DNA from 2 places in the Sphingomonas sp. SAFR-052 genome. Region 1 is predicted to be linked to the other one. Evidence: riboswitches for the same ligand, from Rfam matches in the RefSeq annotation. Region 1 holds a riboswitch; the other holds the start of a gene.
What was found. Region 1 has a riboswitch for cobalamin ahead of ACTHQV_RS05185 (TonB-dependent receptor plug domain-containing protein). Riboswitches for the same ligand answer to the same signal wherever they lie in the genome.
Positions count from the first base shown of each region.

Region 2: linked by a shared signal. The riboswitch ahead of ACTHQV_RS07870 (putative oxygenase MesX) and the one ahead of ACTHQV_RS05185 (TonB-dependent receptor plug domain-containing protein) in region 1 are both predicted to bind cobalamin.

Region 1 is NZ_JBQCMO010000002.1:433,496-441,407, forward strand. It holds gene ACTHQV_RS05155 (HAD-IIB family hydrolase) at 1-862, opposite strand, end outside; gene ACTHQV_RS05160 (glycosyltransferase family 4 protein) at 945-2,009, shown strand; gene ACTHQV_RS05165 (glycosyltransferase family 4 protein) at 2,006-3,226, shown strand; gene ACTHQV_RS05170 (hypothetical protein) at 3,148-4,008, opposite strand; gene ACTHQV_RS05175 (NmrA family NAD(P)-binding protein) at 4,072-4,998, shown strand; gene cobU (bifunctional adenosylcobinamide kinase/adenosylcobinamide-phosphate guanylyltransferase) at 5,068-5,616, opposite strand; cobalamin riboswitch at 5,642-5,842, shown strand; gene ACTHQV_RS05185 (TonB-dependent receptor plug domain-containing protein) at 5,982-7,910, shown strand; gene ACTHQV_RS05190 (aminotransferase class I/II-fold pyridoxal phosphate-dependent enzyme) at 7,910-7,912, shown strand, end outside.
Region 2 is NZ_JBQCMO010000003.1:426,804-434,715, forward strand. It holds gene ACTHQV_RS07850 (YbhB/YbcL family Raf kinase inhibitor-like protein) at 1-990, shown strand, start outside; gene ACTHQV_RS07855 (c-type cytochrome) at 1,049-2,305, shown strand; gene ACTHQV_RS07860 ((2Fe-2S)-binding protein) at 2,302-2,793, shown strand; gene ACTHQV_RS07865 (molybdopterin cofactor-binding domain-containing protein) at 2,790-5,003, shown strand; cobalamin riboswitch at 5,220-5,440, shown strand; gene ACTHQV_RS07870 (putative oxygenase MesX) at 5,567-6,550, shown strand; gene ACTHQV_RS07875 (methionine synthase) at 6,578-7,609, shown strand; partial or broken gene ACTHQV_RS07880 (IS481 family transposase) at 7,714-7,912, opposite strand, start outside.

The DNA of each region.
Region 1 (7,912 bases):
GTTCGAGGCTGCGCGGATCGTCGCGGGTGCCAGCGACGATGACCAGATTAGCGGCGGTCTGGAGCACGGGGCAGCGGCCATAGGCATGGACCAATGCCGCAAGGTTCTTCTTGCTGACCGGCCGGGCGAGGGCGAGGATCACCGGCTTCGATGGATCGGCCAGGAACCGGTCGATCCGCGCATCGACCATCGCATCGGTACAGGTGCCGGCGAACATCCCGAGATCGCTGCCCGGCGGGATGATCCGGATGCGGCCGGGATCGTAGCTGGGATAGCCGGCATATTGCACCTCCGCCTCGTCGCGCGACGAGGCGATGATCGCATCGGCATCGGCGATGGCGCGATCCTCGATGGCGATGCGGCGTTCCAGCCCCTGCGTTTCGGCGCAGTCGGTGCCGAAGGCGACGCGCTTGACCAGGCCCAGCGAATGGGCGGTGAAGAGATAGGGGATGCCGAGCCGCGCCTTGACCGCCGCCGCGACGGCACCGGCATCGGCATAATGGGCGTGGATCAGGTCGGGGCGGCGGTCGAGCCCCTCGATATGCGCGACCAGCGCGTCGATCAGGCTGTCATGCTCCTGCCACAGCGCTTCCTTGGGCAGATAGGCATCGCTCGCCGAGTAGAGGCGGACGATGCGGGTGGTGTCGTCGATCGTCTCGACCTCGCGCCAATACCCTTCGCCCAAGGGGCCGCCGCGAAAGGCGCGGGTGACGATATCGGTGCGTTCGACCGCCGGATGCCGGCCGGAAGCGGCCACCAGATCAAGGAGATAGCGGATGTGGCCGCCGGTATCTGCGGTAACGCCATATTCGACCTCGCGCGCACGAAGACAGCCCTGTAGCGCGAGGTGCAATATGAACATTACGGAACTTTCCCGTTCGAAATAGCGGAGTTATCCCCGCCCTGACAGGAACCGTTCGGCTCCCGCTTGGTTCCGGTCGGCGATGGTATCCCCGCTCCGAATCGCGCAGATCGCCCCCGTCATCTACCCCACGCCCCCCGGCAAGACCGGCGGGACCGAGCGGGTGGTTTCCGACCTGACCGAGGCACTGATGGCGATGGGGCATGACGTGACGCTGATCGCACCGAGCGACAGCGTGACCACCGCGCGCCATTTGTCGGCGCATCCGAGCCTGCGCGCGCTGCAGGCCTATCACGGGCCGGTCGCGCCCGGCGTGCCCGCCGCGCTGGAGGCGGCGCAACTGGGACTGCTGGCGAAGCATCTGCACGAATTCGACATCGTCCATTGCCATGGCGAATTCGCCCATGCCGCCGTGCTGGGCGATCGGATCGGACAGAGCGTGACGACGGTGCACTGGCGATTGGACGAGCTCGACCGCAAGCTGTTCTTCCACAGCTTTCCCGAACTGCCGGTCGCGGCGATCTCGGCGGCGCAGGCGCGCGACCTGCCGCGCGCCAACCGCGCGGGGGTGGTGCATCACGGCATTCCGGCCGACCGGTTTTCGCCGGGGCCGGGCGGCGAAGCGGTGGCCTTTATCGGGCGGATGACCGACCAGAAGCGGCCCGACGTCGCGATCCGCGTCGCGCGGGCGGCGGGGCGGCCGATCCGGCTGGCCGGGGGCATCGATGTCGGCAATCCGCGCTATTTCGACGAACGGGTCGCCCCCCTGCTGGGCGCGGATGCGAAGCATATCGGCGAAGTCGACGATCGCGGCAAACAGGCGCTGCTGAGCGAGGCTGCGGCGTTGCTGTTCCCGATCGACTGGCCCGAACCCTTTGGCCTGGTGATGATCGAGGCGATGGCGTGCGGCACGCCGGTGATCGCATGGGATCGCGGCAGCGTGCGCGAGGTGGTCGACAACGGCGTCACCGGCTTCGTGGTGAAGAACGAGGAGGAGGCGGTCGAGGCGCTGGCGCGGATCGACACGCTCGACCGGGCGAAGGTGCGCGAACGGTTCGAAGCGCGCTTCACGGCGACGCGCATGGCGGAGGAATATGTGACGCTGTACCGCGAACGGATCGCGCTGGCGCAAGGGGCGGTGGCATGAGAGTGGGGATCATCACCTGGGCCTATCCGCCCGAAAAGAGCGGGCTGTCGCGTGCGGCGCGCGAGATCGCGCAGGCGCTGGCCGAGGCGGGGCATGACGTTCGCGTCGTGACGATGGACCGCGCGGATCGCAGCATGGACGGCGCGGTCGAGGTTGTCGGGGCACAGGCGGGCGGCTGGCTGGCGCGGCTGCGCCGCTGGCCGGCGATCGGGCATCTGTGCGGTCCGGCGATGGTCGCGCGGGTCGTGCGGCGGCTGCATGCCGAACGGCCGTTCGACGTGGTCGAGGCGACCAACTGGTATGCGCCGGGGCTGTGGGTCGCGCTGACCGGGCCGGTGCCGCTCGTCACGCGCAATTCGACGCCGGTCGCGACCAGCGCGGCCAAGCCACGGTCCTTGCGCGACAGGATCGATCGCTGGGCGGCGGTGTCGCTGGAGGCATTGTCGGCGCGGAAGTCTGCCGGGCTGATTTCGAATACCGAGGCGCATGGCGCGAAGGTCGCGGCGCTCTACGGCACGCAGCCGCCGGGGCCGGGCCATGCGGTGATCGGCCTCAGCCTACCCCCCGCGATCGTCGATGCGGGACGCGCGGCACCCTATCCGCCGGGCAACGACGTGCTGCGGATGCTGTTCGTCGGGCGGAACGAACCACGCAAGGGGACCGACGCGCTGATCGGCGCGCTGCCGGCGATGGCAGCGGAGGCCGATGCCGGCACGCTGCCCGATTTCCGGCTGACCATGATCGGGCTGCATCGGAGCGAACTCGACCGGTTGCCGCCCGCCGCGCTCAAGCGGATCGACAGCTATCACCGGGTCGATGACGATATGCTGCATGCCGCGCTGGCGGCGGCGGATATCGTCGTCGCGCCGTCGCGCTATGAAAGTTTCGGGTTGGTCTATCAGGAGGCGATGACGTTCGGCCGGCCGATCGCGGCGTGCGGCGAGGATCCGAGCGCGCAACTGTTCGTCAGTGGCAGCGGGGCGGGGTTGTTGGCGGACGACTGCACGGCGGCGGCGCTGGGCGCGATATTGCGGCGGATGCTGCGCGATGGCGAGTTGCGGCAGGCGCTGTCGGCGGCGGCGCGGGTCGCGGCAGGGCGCTTCACCCGCGCGGGACTCGCGGCGGAGACGGCGGCGGCCTATGTCGCGGCGGCGAAGGGGCGGAGCAGCGCGGCTTCGTCGCTGGGGCGGCCGGCGCCGGTCGACATGGCTTCGTAGACGACCGAGCGTTCGACGACGCGCGACCGGCTAAGATGATGGTCGATCGCGCCGGCGAGCGCCAGCGAGGTGCGCTCGAACGGCACGACCGGCCGCTCGTGCACGGTGCCGGCGAAGCGGACTTCGGCATGGTTCAGCCGATACTGGATATCGGGCCAGAGCGCCGACTGCACGCCATCGACCCAGTTGCGACGCGGTAGCCCCAGCGATCGCAGTTCCTCGTCATCCGCCGCGTGCGTCAGCCAGCCGAGCGCGCCGAGCAGTGCGGCATCGGGCGTCTCGTCGGTGTCGAGTTGCAGCACCCAGCCGTTCGCCAGCGCCTGCACCCGGTTGCGCTGCGCGGCGAAGTCGCCGTTCAGCGGATGGGCGACGATCTGCGCCCATGACGTGCGATCGGCCAGTGCCGCAGCTTCGGCGGGCGTCCCGTCGAGCAGGATGATGGCGTGGGGGAAGGCGGGACGCAGGTCGGTGAGCATCGCTGCGATCGAGTCGGCCTCGCTGGCGCGGGCGATCATGCCGAGGGTGACGCCGTGCGGGCGGGGCCTAGCGGGCTCGCCGTCGACCAGCCCCAGCGCCCATGCCGCGTTGCGCCGGGCATGAGGGGCGAGCGCGAAGCCGCGTTCGGGCGACCGTCCCTGCAAATGATCGCCGATCGCGGCGCGCAGCCGATCGGGGTCGAAGGCGAGATCGACGACCGCCAGCCCGCAATGGGTGCATTCGGGCAACGCGCGGTCGTGCCAATTGGCGTTGCCGCAGATCGGACAGCGTGGTCCCTGTTTCATCCTGCCCCCCCTTGCGTTGCCGCGACGGGGAACGCACGACACCCCCGACGGTTCGGAGGATTGATGCGGGAAACGACCAACGAGACGATCATCGTCGCAGGGGCGACCGGCGATCTGGGCGGCCGGATCGCGAAGGCGGCGGTGGCGCGCGGGGCGAAGGTGCGGGCGCTGGTCCGGCCGGGCACCGCGCCCGATCGGATCGCGGCGCTGGAGATGATCGGGGCCGATCCGCATCCGGTCGATTTCGGTGATGCACAGGCGCTGGCCCATGCCTGTCGCGGGGTGGGGTGCGTGGTATCGGCGCTCAACGGGCTGGGCGATACGATCCTCGACGCGCAGACGCGGCTGCTCGACGCGGCGCTGGGCGGCGGGGCGGCGCGGTTCATTCCGTCGGATTTCTCGATCGACTATCGCGCGCTGCCGACCGGCACCAACCGCAATTTCGACCTGCGCCGCGCGTTCCGCACCCGGATCGACACCGCGCCGATCATGGCGACCTCGATCTTCAACGGCGCCTTTGCCGACATGCTGAACGGACAGATGCCGCTGATCCAGCGGCGGGTGCGGCGCGTGCTCTATTGGGGTGATGCGGACGTGACGTTCGCGCTGACGACCAAGGACGATGTCGCCGCCTATACCGCCGCCGCCGCGCTCGATCCCGCCGCGCCGCGCGACCTGCATATCGCGGGGGCACAGGTTAGCGCGCGCGATCTGGCGGCGTTGATGGGGGAGGTGACCGGCAAGCCCTACGGCCTGCTGCGCGCCGGGTCGCAGGGGTCGCTGGCGCGGATGATCGGGGTCACGCGCCGGCTGTTCCCCGCGCGGGATCAGGTGTTTCCGGCGTGGCAGGGCATGCAGTATCTGCACAACATGTTCGATGGTCGCGCGCCGAGTGCACCGGTGGATAACGCGCGGTATGGCGTGGACTGGACCCCGTTGCGCGAGGTGGTGGCGGCGGGTTCTACGAAGGATGCCGTTCGTCCTGAGTAGCTGTTGAGCCTGTCCAAACAGCGTGTCGAAGGACCGCGCCAAGTGCTTCGATACGAGCCTTCGACAAGCTCAGTCTCTACTCAGCACGAACGGTTGGAGCGGTGGAACTGGCTCGAACCGCTCGAGTGGCAGCACCATGCCCGCCACCACGAACCAGCAGCGATCGACCCGCGCCGCCACCGCCTGATTGAGCCGACCCGCCGCGTCGCGAAACCGGCGGCCGAGCGGGTGGTCGGGGACGATGCCCATGCCGACCTCGTTGCTAACCAGCAGCACCGGATGTCGCGCCCCGCCGATCACGGCGAGCAGGTCGGCGGTGTGGCGGTCGATGTCATGGTCGCCTAGCATCAGGTTCGACAGCCACAGCGTCAGGCAATCGACCAGCATCGGTCCCGTCGCGGCGCCGATCGCCGCCGCCAGATCGACCGGACATTCGACCGTGTGCCAGCCGGGTCCGCGATCGGCGCGGTGGCGGGCGATGCGGTCGGTCATCTCCGTGTCCCACGCTTCCGCCGTCGCGAGATAGGTCCAGGGTCCGGCCAGCGCCTCGCACGCCTGCTGCGCCAGCCGGCTCTTGCCCGAGCGTGCCCCGCCCACGAACAGGGTTGTCGTCGCCATCTTGTCCTGTGCCCCGATGCGCTCTAAGGGCGCGGATGCGACAGGTTCCCAGAAATGGGATGAAAAGGGAACCCGGAAGCGCGTCGTGAACGCGTCATCCGGGGCTGCCCCCGCAACTGTGACCGGCGAGCCTTGCTCCCCCGCGCGCCACTGGACATCCGTCCGGGAAGGCCGGGCAAGGCGACGACCCGGGAGCCAGGAGACCTGCCCGTCGCGGTTGTCCTTCGCGCGGACGGGGTGTGCCGGGTGATCGAGGGTTTCCTCGCGTGACGACGTCGTTTGGGGGTCGTGCGCGTGCAGGGAACAGCCTGTTCCGGCGCCCGCGCCGCGCGTCCCCTTGTTTGATGCCAAGGGGGATTACCCGAATGAAGACCCGTTTCCTGTTGCTGCCCTGCCTGTTGGCGGCAACCCCAAGCTTTGCGCAGAGCGCGCAGTCGTCCGCCGGACTCGAAGCCGTGGTGCAGGGTGACGACGAGATCGTCGTCACCGCGAATCGCGAGGCACGGCCGGTCGATACCGTCGGGCAGGCGGTGACCGTCATCGACCTCGCCACCATCGAACAGCGGCAGGCGGTGGTCGTGTCCGACCTGCTGCGCCAGACGCCGGGCGTCACCGTCACCCGCAACGGCGGCATCGGCACGTCAACCAGCGTCAACATCCGCGGCGCCGACAGCGACCAGACCGTGGCGCTGATCGACGGCGTCAAGCTGAACGATCCGTCGTCGCCGGGCGGCGGGTTCAATTTCGGCAATCTGCTGGTCGGCAACATCGCCCGCATCGAAGTGCTGCGTGGCGCACAGTCGGTGCTGTGGGGCAGCCAGGCGATCGGCGGCGTCGTCAACCTCATCACCCGCCAGCCGACCGACGACCTGTCGATCAATGTGCGCGGCGAAGGCGGTTCGTTCGGCACCGGACAGGGGTTCGCCAACATCTCGGGCAAGGCCGGGCCGGTATCGGCCAGCATCGGCGGCGGGTTCCTGACCACCGACGGCATTTCGGCTTATGCGCCGGGGCGTGAGGCCGATGGCTATCGCAACTATGGCGCGAACGGCAGCGTGTCGGTGGCGTTGGCAGACGGCGTGTCGGTCGATGTGCGCGGTTTCTATTCGAACGGGCGGACCGAGATCGACGGCTTTCCCGCCCCGACCTTCAGCTTCGGCGATACCCGGGAATATGGCGATGCCGAGCAATGGACCGGCTATACCGGGCTGAACGCCGCGCTGTTCGACGGGCGGTTCCGCAACCGCATCGGCTATGCCCATACGTCGAGCAACCGCACCAACACCGATCCCGATAGCATTCCGACCGAGACCTTCCGCGGCAAAGGGCGCAACGACCGGTTCGACTATCAGGGATCGTTCGACGTGACCGACGCGGTGTTCGCGACGTTCGGCGTCGAGCGGGAAGTGTCGCGCTTCACCACCTCCAGCTATGGCGGTGCGCCGACCACCGGTCGCGCCCGCCTGTTCGGCGTCTATGGCCAGCTGGCGGTGACGCCGATCGAGAATCTGACGCTGACCGGCGGCGTGCGTCACGACGACCATAATGTGTTCGGCGGGGCGACGGTGTTTGCCGGCAGCGGCGTGTGGTCGCCGAACCGCGGCAACACGCTGCTGCGCGCCAGCTATTCGGAAGGGTTCAAGGCACCGACCCTGTACCAGTTGCAGAGCGAATATGGGAATGCGCTGCTGACCCCCGAACGTTCGCAGGGCTGGGACGCGGGCATCACCCAGCGCGGGCTGAACGGCGCGGTCGAGGCGAGCGCGACGTGGTTCGATCGTACGTCGAAGGACCTGATCGCGTTCGTGTCGTGCTTCGGCGTGACCACCGGCGTCTGTGTCGGCAAGCCGAACGGCACCTATGACAATATCGCCCGTGCCGAGGCGAAGGGGCTGGAATTCGCGCTGAAGCTGCGTCCGGTGGAGGCGTTCACTGTCGCTGCCGCCTATACGTGGCTGGATGCCGAGAACCGGTCGGCAGGCACCGCCAATTTTGGCCGCAAGCTGGCGCGGCGGCCGGCCGACAGCCTGACGGTCAATGCCGACTATCGCTGGGCCTTCGGTCTTGGCGTCGGCGCGACGGTCACCATGATCGGCGACAGTTTCGACAATGCGTCGAATACGCGGCGGCTGGACGGCTATGTCCTGACCGATCTGCGCGCGTCGTTCCCGGTTACCGAGCGGGTCGAAGTCTATGGCCGCGTCGAGAATCTGTTCGACGAACGCTATCAGACGATCTTCCAGTACGGGACGCCGGGGCGCGCTGCCTATGGCGGCGTACGGCTCAGCTACTGATG
Region 2 (7,912 bases), on a different contig from region 1:
CGGAACCCGCAGGACGAGCCGCCCGGCGGGCTCACTGCCGCGCAATGGGCCGCGGCATCGACCAATCCGGTACTGATGCATGTCGCCCATTCGGCGGGTATGCAGATGGCCTTCCATCCGGGCGGTGGTTTCGGCCCGGACGTGGCTGGTGACGCCTTCGTCGCGCTGCGCGGCAGCTGGAACCGCAAGCCCGCGTCCGGCTATGAACTGGCACGCATTCGCTTCGATGCGAACGGTCAGGCGACCCTCGTCGAAACTTTCCTCAGCGGGTTCATGAGCCGCGACGGTACCGGCCAATATGGTCGGCCATGCGGCGTGGCGGTGATGCGCGACGGTTCGATCCTGCTGTCCGACGACGCCAACGGCGTGATCTATCGTATCACCTATGATGGCGCGACCGGGCAGGCCGCACCGCTTACCCCGCCGCCTGGCCCGATGCTGGAGCAGGCGGCGCGCGGCAACAACGTCCCGCTGGCGCTTACGCGTCCGGAGACACGGGCAACCAGCGCGGCGAGGTTCAAGGTCGGCGCGGGGGGCTTCAACGCCAATGGCGCGATCCCGCGCGAGCACAGCGAGTACGGTTTGGGCATTTCGCCCGCGCTCAACTGGTCCGAGGTTCCCAACGCAGTCTCCTACGCAATCGTGGCCGAGGACCCCGACGGTTCGGCAAAGCCGGTCGTCCACTGGGTCGCCTGGAACGTGCCCGCGGGTACCACCCGCCTGCCCGAGGGATTGCAGGAACGCGACCGCCTTAGCGGCGGGCCGCTGGAAGGCATCATGCAGGGTGCGAGCGGTCGTGGTACCGTGGGTTGGTACGGCCCGCGGCCGCCCAAGGGAGACAAGCCGCATCACTATCATTTTCAGGTGCTAGCGCTTGACCGCAACCTCGACCTGCCGCTCGGTGCGACACGGGACCAGCTCCTTGCCGCCGCAGCCGGGCATGTGATCGCGACCGGCGAACTACTCGGCACATACGCTGAGCCGAAGTGAGCCGCGCCAATCACAGTCTCGCGCTGTGACGCGAGGCCGACTTCTAAAAGTCGCTGGTGTGGCGCTTGCGTTCGCGGTGGCGGCGTTCGTGCTTTTGCTCGCCGTCGCCCATCGCCCCGCGATCGCACCTATTGCCCGTCCCGATCCCCGGTCGTTTGACCGGACGCTGGTTGCGCGGGGTACCAACCTCGCGCGGATCGGCAACTGCGTGAGCTGTCACCAGACCGGGGCCGGCCGCCCCTATTCCGGTGGCTACCCGGTGAAGACGCCGTTTGGCACCATCTACGGCAGCAACATCACGCCCGATCCGGACACCGGCATCGGCCTATGGTCCCGTGCCGCCTTCGCACGGGCGATGCGGGAGGGCGTCGGTCGCGACGGCAGCCACCTGTATCCCGCCTTTCCCTACACCCACTATGCAGGTGTAACCGATGGCGACGTGGATGCGCTCTACGCCTTCCTAATGACCCGCCCGGCGGTATCGGCGACGCCCCCTGCCAACGACCTGCTTCCGCCGCTGGGCTTCCGTCCCCTGCTGGCGGGGTGGAAACTGCTGTTCTTCCGACCGGCCCCCGTCCGCGCCGATCGTTCGCAATCGGCCGAGTGGAACCGGGGCCGCTACCTTGGCGAGACGCTGGCACACTGCTCCGCCTGCCATAGTCCGCGCGGGCTGCTGCAACAGGAGAAGCATGGATCGGCGACATATGACGGAGGATGGTCGGGCGGATGGTATGCGCCGCCGATCAACGCCCACTCGCCCGCCGTCCGCGAGTGGACGCCCGAGCGGCTTGAGACCTATTTCCGCACCGGTCTGAGCCGGCACCACGCGGCGGCGGCGGGCCCGATGGGCCCCGTGACCTATAACCTTGCCCGGGCGGATCCAGCGGACGTGCGGGCACTTGCGCGCTATTACACCTGGTGGATGCGCGACGCCCCGGCGGCAAGGATCGAACCGCCGCTGCCGGATCGCCGCGCGCTTGCGCAGCGACAGTTTCCCATCGGCGCCCGGCTTTACGAAGGGGCTTGCGCGGCCTGCCATGAGCCGGGCGCACCGATGGTCGTTTCAGGCCGCCCGGTGCTGCCGCTCGGCACGCCACTCCATGAGGACAATCCGCGCGATACCATCCAGATCATTCTGCAGGGGCTGCGCCCGCCTGTCGAGGCGAGCGGCCCCTACATGCCCGCCTATGCCGATGCATTGACCGACCGGCAGATCGCCGAAATCGTCGGGTATCTGAAGGCACGGCATGGCTCCGGACCACCTTGGAACGAGCTCGAGAAGGAAGTGGCCAAAGCGCGGGAGGAGGGCCAGTGATTGAATTCAACGTTAACGGCGGTGTAGCCCGAGCGGACGTCGACCCCGCAACCCCGCTTCTCTACGTCCTGCGCGATGACCTGGGTCTGCACGCCGCGAAGTTCGGTTGCGGCCTTGGCCAATGCGGCTCGTGCACCGTTCTCATCGACGACCGCCCGGTGTTCTCATGCCTCCTTCCTGTCGGCTCGATCGGCGACCGCACCGTGACGACCGTCGAAGGGCTCGGCACCGCCGAAGCGCCGGGGGACGTTCAACGCGCGTTCCTCCACGAGCAGGCGGGACAATGCGGATACTGCATCCCGGGCATGATCGCCCGTGCCGAGGGACTGCTGCGACGTACGACGACCCCAACCGAGGACGAAATGCGGTCCGCCATGGCACCTTCGCTGTGCCGGTGCGGCACCCATATGCGCATCCTGCGCGCGGTTCGCCGGGCGGCTGTGGCGCGCGGTGGCGGGGTCGTCGACCCTGCGGAACCTGTCGCATGACCCCGTCGCGTCGCGAGGTGCTCGGCGGACTGCTAGTCGCCTTCGCGCTGGCGCCTGCTGTGCACGCGCAGACGGGCGGTGGCGAGGGCAGCGGCGGACCACCGACGGTCGCGCCGGACCTGCCGGGCACGCTCGCCAAGTTCCCCGATCTCGACGCCTGGATCCATATCGCACCCGACGGCCGCGTCACCGTATTCACCGGCAAGGCAGAGCTCGGCACCGGTATCAAAACCGCCATCGCGCAGCTCGCCGCCGACGAACTCGACGTCGCTTTCGATCGCATCGACCTCATCACCGCCGACACGGGGCTGACCCCGAACGAGGGCGTGACTGCCGGCAGCCAGACGTTGGAGCAGAGCGGTACCGCCGTCGCCAACGCCGCCGCCAATGTCCGCCTGCTCCTTGCCGAAGCGGCCGCGGCGCGCTGGGGCGTGGCTGTTACCGCCCTGTTCACGCGCGATGGCGCGGTGCTGGACGGCAAGGGCCGGAGCGCGAGCTATGCCGACCTCGCCGCCACGACTTCGCTCGCCGTGCGCGCACGTCCGGACGTGCCGCGCAAGCGTCAAGAGGCCCGCCGACTGATCGGACGCCCGGTACCGCGCGTCGACCTACCCGCGAAGCTCACCGGGCTCCCGGTCTATGTCCACGACCTGCGGCTACCCGGCATGATTCACGCGCGCATGCTACGTGGGCCAAGCTCGGGCACCAAGGGGCGCTTCGACCTGTCGGCAATTGCGAGGCTGCCCGGCGTCGATCGGATCGTGCGCCGCGGCAGCTTCGCCGCGATCGTCGGACCGCGTGAGTGGCCGCTGGAACGCGCGCTGCACATGGCGGCACGGAGCGGTTGGGAGGCGGACGCGGGCGCGAACGCACCGGGTGCGCTGCCCGATGCACTGCTGCGGATGCGTCGTGAAAGCCAGACGATCGAGAACCGACGCGACGATCCAACCGCTAGGCCGGTGCGGCGCTTGTGGGCACGCTACGATCGCCCCTACCTCATGCACGGCGCGATCGGTCCGTCCTGTGCCGTCGCGCTGTTCGAGGACGAGCGCCTCACCGTCTGGACGCACAGCCAGGGTGTGGAGCCTCTCCGCGCATCCATCGCGGAACTCCTGGCGATGCCGCCCGAGCGCGTCCGCTGCGTCCACCGGGAAGGTGCGGGATGTTACGGTCATAACGGCGCCGACGACGTCGCTGGCGACGCCGCGCTGGTCGCCCACGCCATGCCGGGCGTGCCGGTCCGCCTGCAATGGAGCCGCGAGCAGGAGCATGGCTGGGAACCGCTCGGTCCCGCAATGATCGCGCAGCTCGATGCTGGCCTCGATGCCTCCGGCCGCATCGTCGCATGGGGCCATCAGGTCTGGAGCAACACGCACAGCACGCGGCCAACCGCGGCGGGCGATCTGCTCGCCGGCCGCGAAATGGCGCCTTCCTTCCCCCCCACGCCGCCCAAACCTATTCCGCAGCCGAACGGCGGCGGAGACCGCAACGCAATCCCGCTCTACGCCTTTCCGAACAGCCGGGTGGTCAGCCACTTCCTTCCCGACATGCCGATCCGCGTCTCCGCGCTGCGCGGGCTCGGCGCGCACTTGAACATCTTCGCGCTGGAAAGCTTCATGGATGAGCTCGCCGCCGCAGCCGGGCGTGATCCGGTTGCCTTTCGTCTTGCCCACCTCGACGATCCGCGCGCGATGGCGGTGATCCGCCGCGCGGCAGCCCGCTTCGGATGGGACGGTTATCGGCCCTCCCCAAACCGCGGACGCGGCTTCGCCTTCGCCCGCTACAAGAACCACGGTGCATACCTCGCCGTCGCTCTCGATGTCGAACGTGTGCCCGACGAAGGCCGCCTGATCGTTCATCGCGCCGTCGCCGCGGTCGACAGCGGCGAAGCCGTCAACCCCGATGGCATCCGCAACCAAGTGGAGGGCGGCATCGTCCAGTCGCTCAGTTGGAGCGCCTACGAAACGGCTGGTCATGATGGCATGCGCCGTACCGACTACGATTGGAGCACCTACCCCATCCTCCGCTTCCACGATGCGCCGCGCAGCGTCGTGGTCGACGTCGTGGATCGACCCGGCATGCCGTTCCTGGGCACGGGCGAGTGCGCGCAGGGACCGGCCGCCGCAGCGCTTGCGAACGCCCTGTGGGCGGCGGAGGGAAGGAGAATCAGGTCGTTACCCGTCGCGCGATCCGGCGCCCGCGTTCTCTGAAGCGCTACGGACGTTCAAGCCGCTCGTTTGCATTGCGAACTCCCGCCGTCCGTTCTGTACTCCAGCGGCCGCTTTCGGTTGCCCGGATCGCCCAGCCGCGTGCAGCACCCAGAATAAGAATGAACCGGTACCTTTCGGCAGCGTAAGCGGGATAGAGCCGAGGCAGCATATAAAGATATCTTTATATCTCGATTGACATTTGTCGCCCGTCGGTGTTGAACGATTGCGTCGAGGTTCCCCATCCCAGGCATGGCGATGGGGCTAAGACGGGAAGCCGGTGGTGTCCTGTGGGGCAGAGTCCGGCGCTGCCCCCGCAACTGTAAGCGGCGAGTGGCGGCTCCATTTCGTGTCACTGGGTTCCCGCAAGGAGCCTGGGAAGGCCGGAGCCACCGCGTTGACCCGTGAGCCAGGAGACCTGCCTTTCGACGCCATAACGTTCCTCGGACGGGGGTGCCTCCGGTGGATCGCGCTTGATGCGACGGTCCGTGGTCTGCTGCCTACCGGGCCTGTTCACGCCTTGCGCGCTTTCGCCTGACCTTCCGCTCGCAAAGCCTGGGTGAGTCATGACGAATAGCGGCTTCACATTCTCGATCAGCAGTATCCCGTTCGACGAGGAGTATCGTCCGGCCGACAACACGCGCGTCACCACGAACTTCGCCAACCTGGCGCGCGGCGACATCCGGCAGGAGAATTTGCGCAATACGCTGATGATGATCGACCACCGCTTCAATGCGCTGATGCACTGGGATAATCCCAGGGGTGATCGCTACTCGCTGGAGTTGAAGATCGTCTCCGCCACGCTCACGCTCGGGGACGACGCCGACGACGAAGCCTTTCCGCTGATCGAGATACTGCAAACCACCGTTACCGACCGGATCAGCGGCGAGCGTCGAAACGGCATGATCGGCAACAACTTCTCGTCGTACATCCGCGATTACGACTTCAGCGTCGTCCTGCCCGATCACCTGAAGGCCGGCGGTGGCGGCGTGCCGGACGGGTTCGGCGACCTGCACGGCAATCTATTCAAGCACTTTATCGCGTCCAGCGCCTACCGCGATCACTTCCGCAAGCCTCCGGTCATTTGCCTTAGCGTATCAAGCAAAGAGGTCTATCACCGGACCGCCAACGTGCATCCGATCCTCGGCGTCGAGTATCGCAACGATACATTCTCGCCCACCGATCAGTATTTCGCGAAGATGGGTATGAAGGTGCGCTATTTCATGCCGCCACACAGCGTCGCGCCGTTCGCCTTCTACCACATCGGCGATCTGATCAGCGACTACACCAACCTCGAACTCGCCAGCACCATCGCAACGATGGAGACGTTCCAGAAGATCTATCGTCCGGAGATCTACAACGCCAATTCCGTGGCGGCGGAGCATTATCAGCCTAGCCTGAGGTATCAGGACTATTCGCTGACCCGCATCGTCTACGATCGCGAGGAACGCAGCCGCCTCGCCGTCGAGCAGGGCAAATTCGCCGAAGCGCATTTCATCAAGCCGCACGGTGCCGCGCTTCAGCGCTGGTCCGCGACCTGTGGCCTCTGATCCCTACGATACGAAGGTATTTGCATCATGATGACACTGTTGCCGACGACGACCGCGGGCAGCCTGCCCAAGCCCACTTGGCTGGCCCAGCCTGAGACCCTGTGGTCGCCGTGGAAGCTGGAGGGCGACGAGCTGGCCGCGGGCAAGCAGGACGCGCTGCGCCTGGCGGTCGACGACCAACGGCAGGCGGGTATCGACATCCTGGGGGATGGCGAACAGACCCGCCAGCACTTCGTCACGACGTTCATCGAGCATCTCGACGGCGTCGATTTCGCGAAGCGCGAGACGGTGCGCATCCGCAACCGCTACGATGCGAGCGTGCCGACGGTCGTCGGGGCCGTATCGCGCCCGAAATCGGTCTTCGTCGACGACGCCCGTTTCCTGCGGGCGCAGACCGATCAGCCGATCAAGTGGACGCTGCCCGGGCCGATGACGATGATCGATACCCTCTACGACGCGCATTATCGGAGCCGCGAGAAGCTGGCATGGGAGTTCGCCTGCATCCTCAACGAGGAAGCCCGCGAGCTGCAAGCAGCCGGCGTCGACATCATCCAGTTCGATGAGCCGGCCTTCAACGTGTTTTTCGACGAGGCGAACGACTGGGGCATCGCTGCGCTGGAGCGCGCGGCCGAGGGGCTGACGGCCGAGACCGCCGTCCACATCTGCTACGGCTATGGTATCAAGGCCAATACCGAGTGGAAGAAAACGCTCGGCTCCGAATGGCGCCAGTATGAGGAAACCTTTCCAAACCTCCGGAAGTCGAAGATCGATATCATCTCGCTCGAATGCCGGAATTCGCGCGTGCCCATGGACATGATCGAGCTGATTCGCGGCAAGAAGGTGATGGTCGGTGCGATCGACGTCGCAACCGATGTCGTAGAAACGCCTGAACAGGTTGCCCAAACGCTGCGCGCGGCGCTTAGGTTCGTCGACGCTGACAAGCTCATTCCTGCCACCAACTGCGGCATGGCGCCACTGTCCCGTGACATAGCGCAAGGCAAGTTGAGGGCGTTGGGCGCGGGCGCGGCGATCGTCCGCAGGGAACTCGTCACCGTATGATTCCGTGAATGGCGACGTCATTAGCGCCCGCATGGCCCGTGCGGCTTATTGACATATTCCCAGGCGACACGAACCACTATCGAACCCTGTTCGGCGAAGTCGCATTAGTTGTTCAGTCCCGGCATCTGGTGGATCGGATCGACGATGAACTGGTCTGGCTCTGACGTCCAGATCTTGGCGATGTATTCGTAGGGTGTGACCCCAATGAGCGCTTGAGCCGACGGGCGAAGTTGTAGGCCGCCATGAAGTCGGCGAGGTGCGTCCGCAGCTGGTCGTGGCTGTCGTAGTGGAAGCGTTTGACGG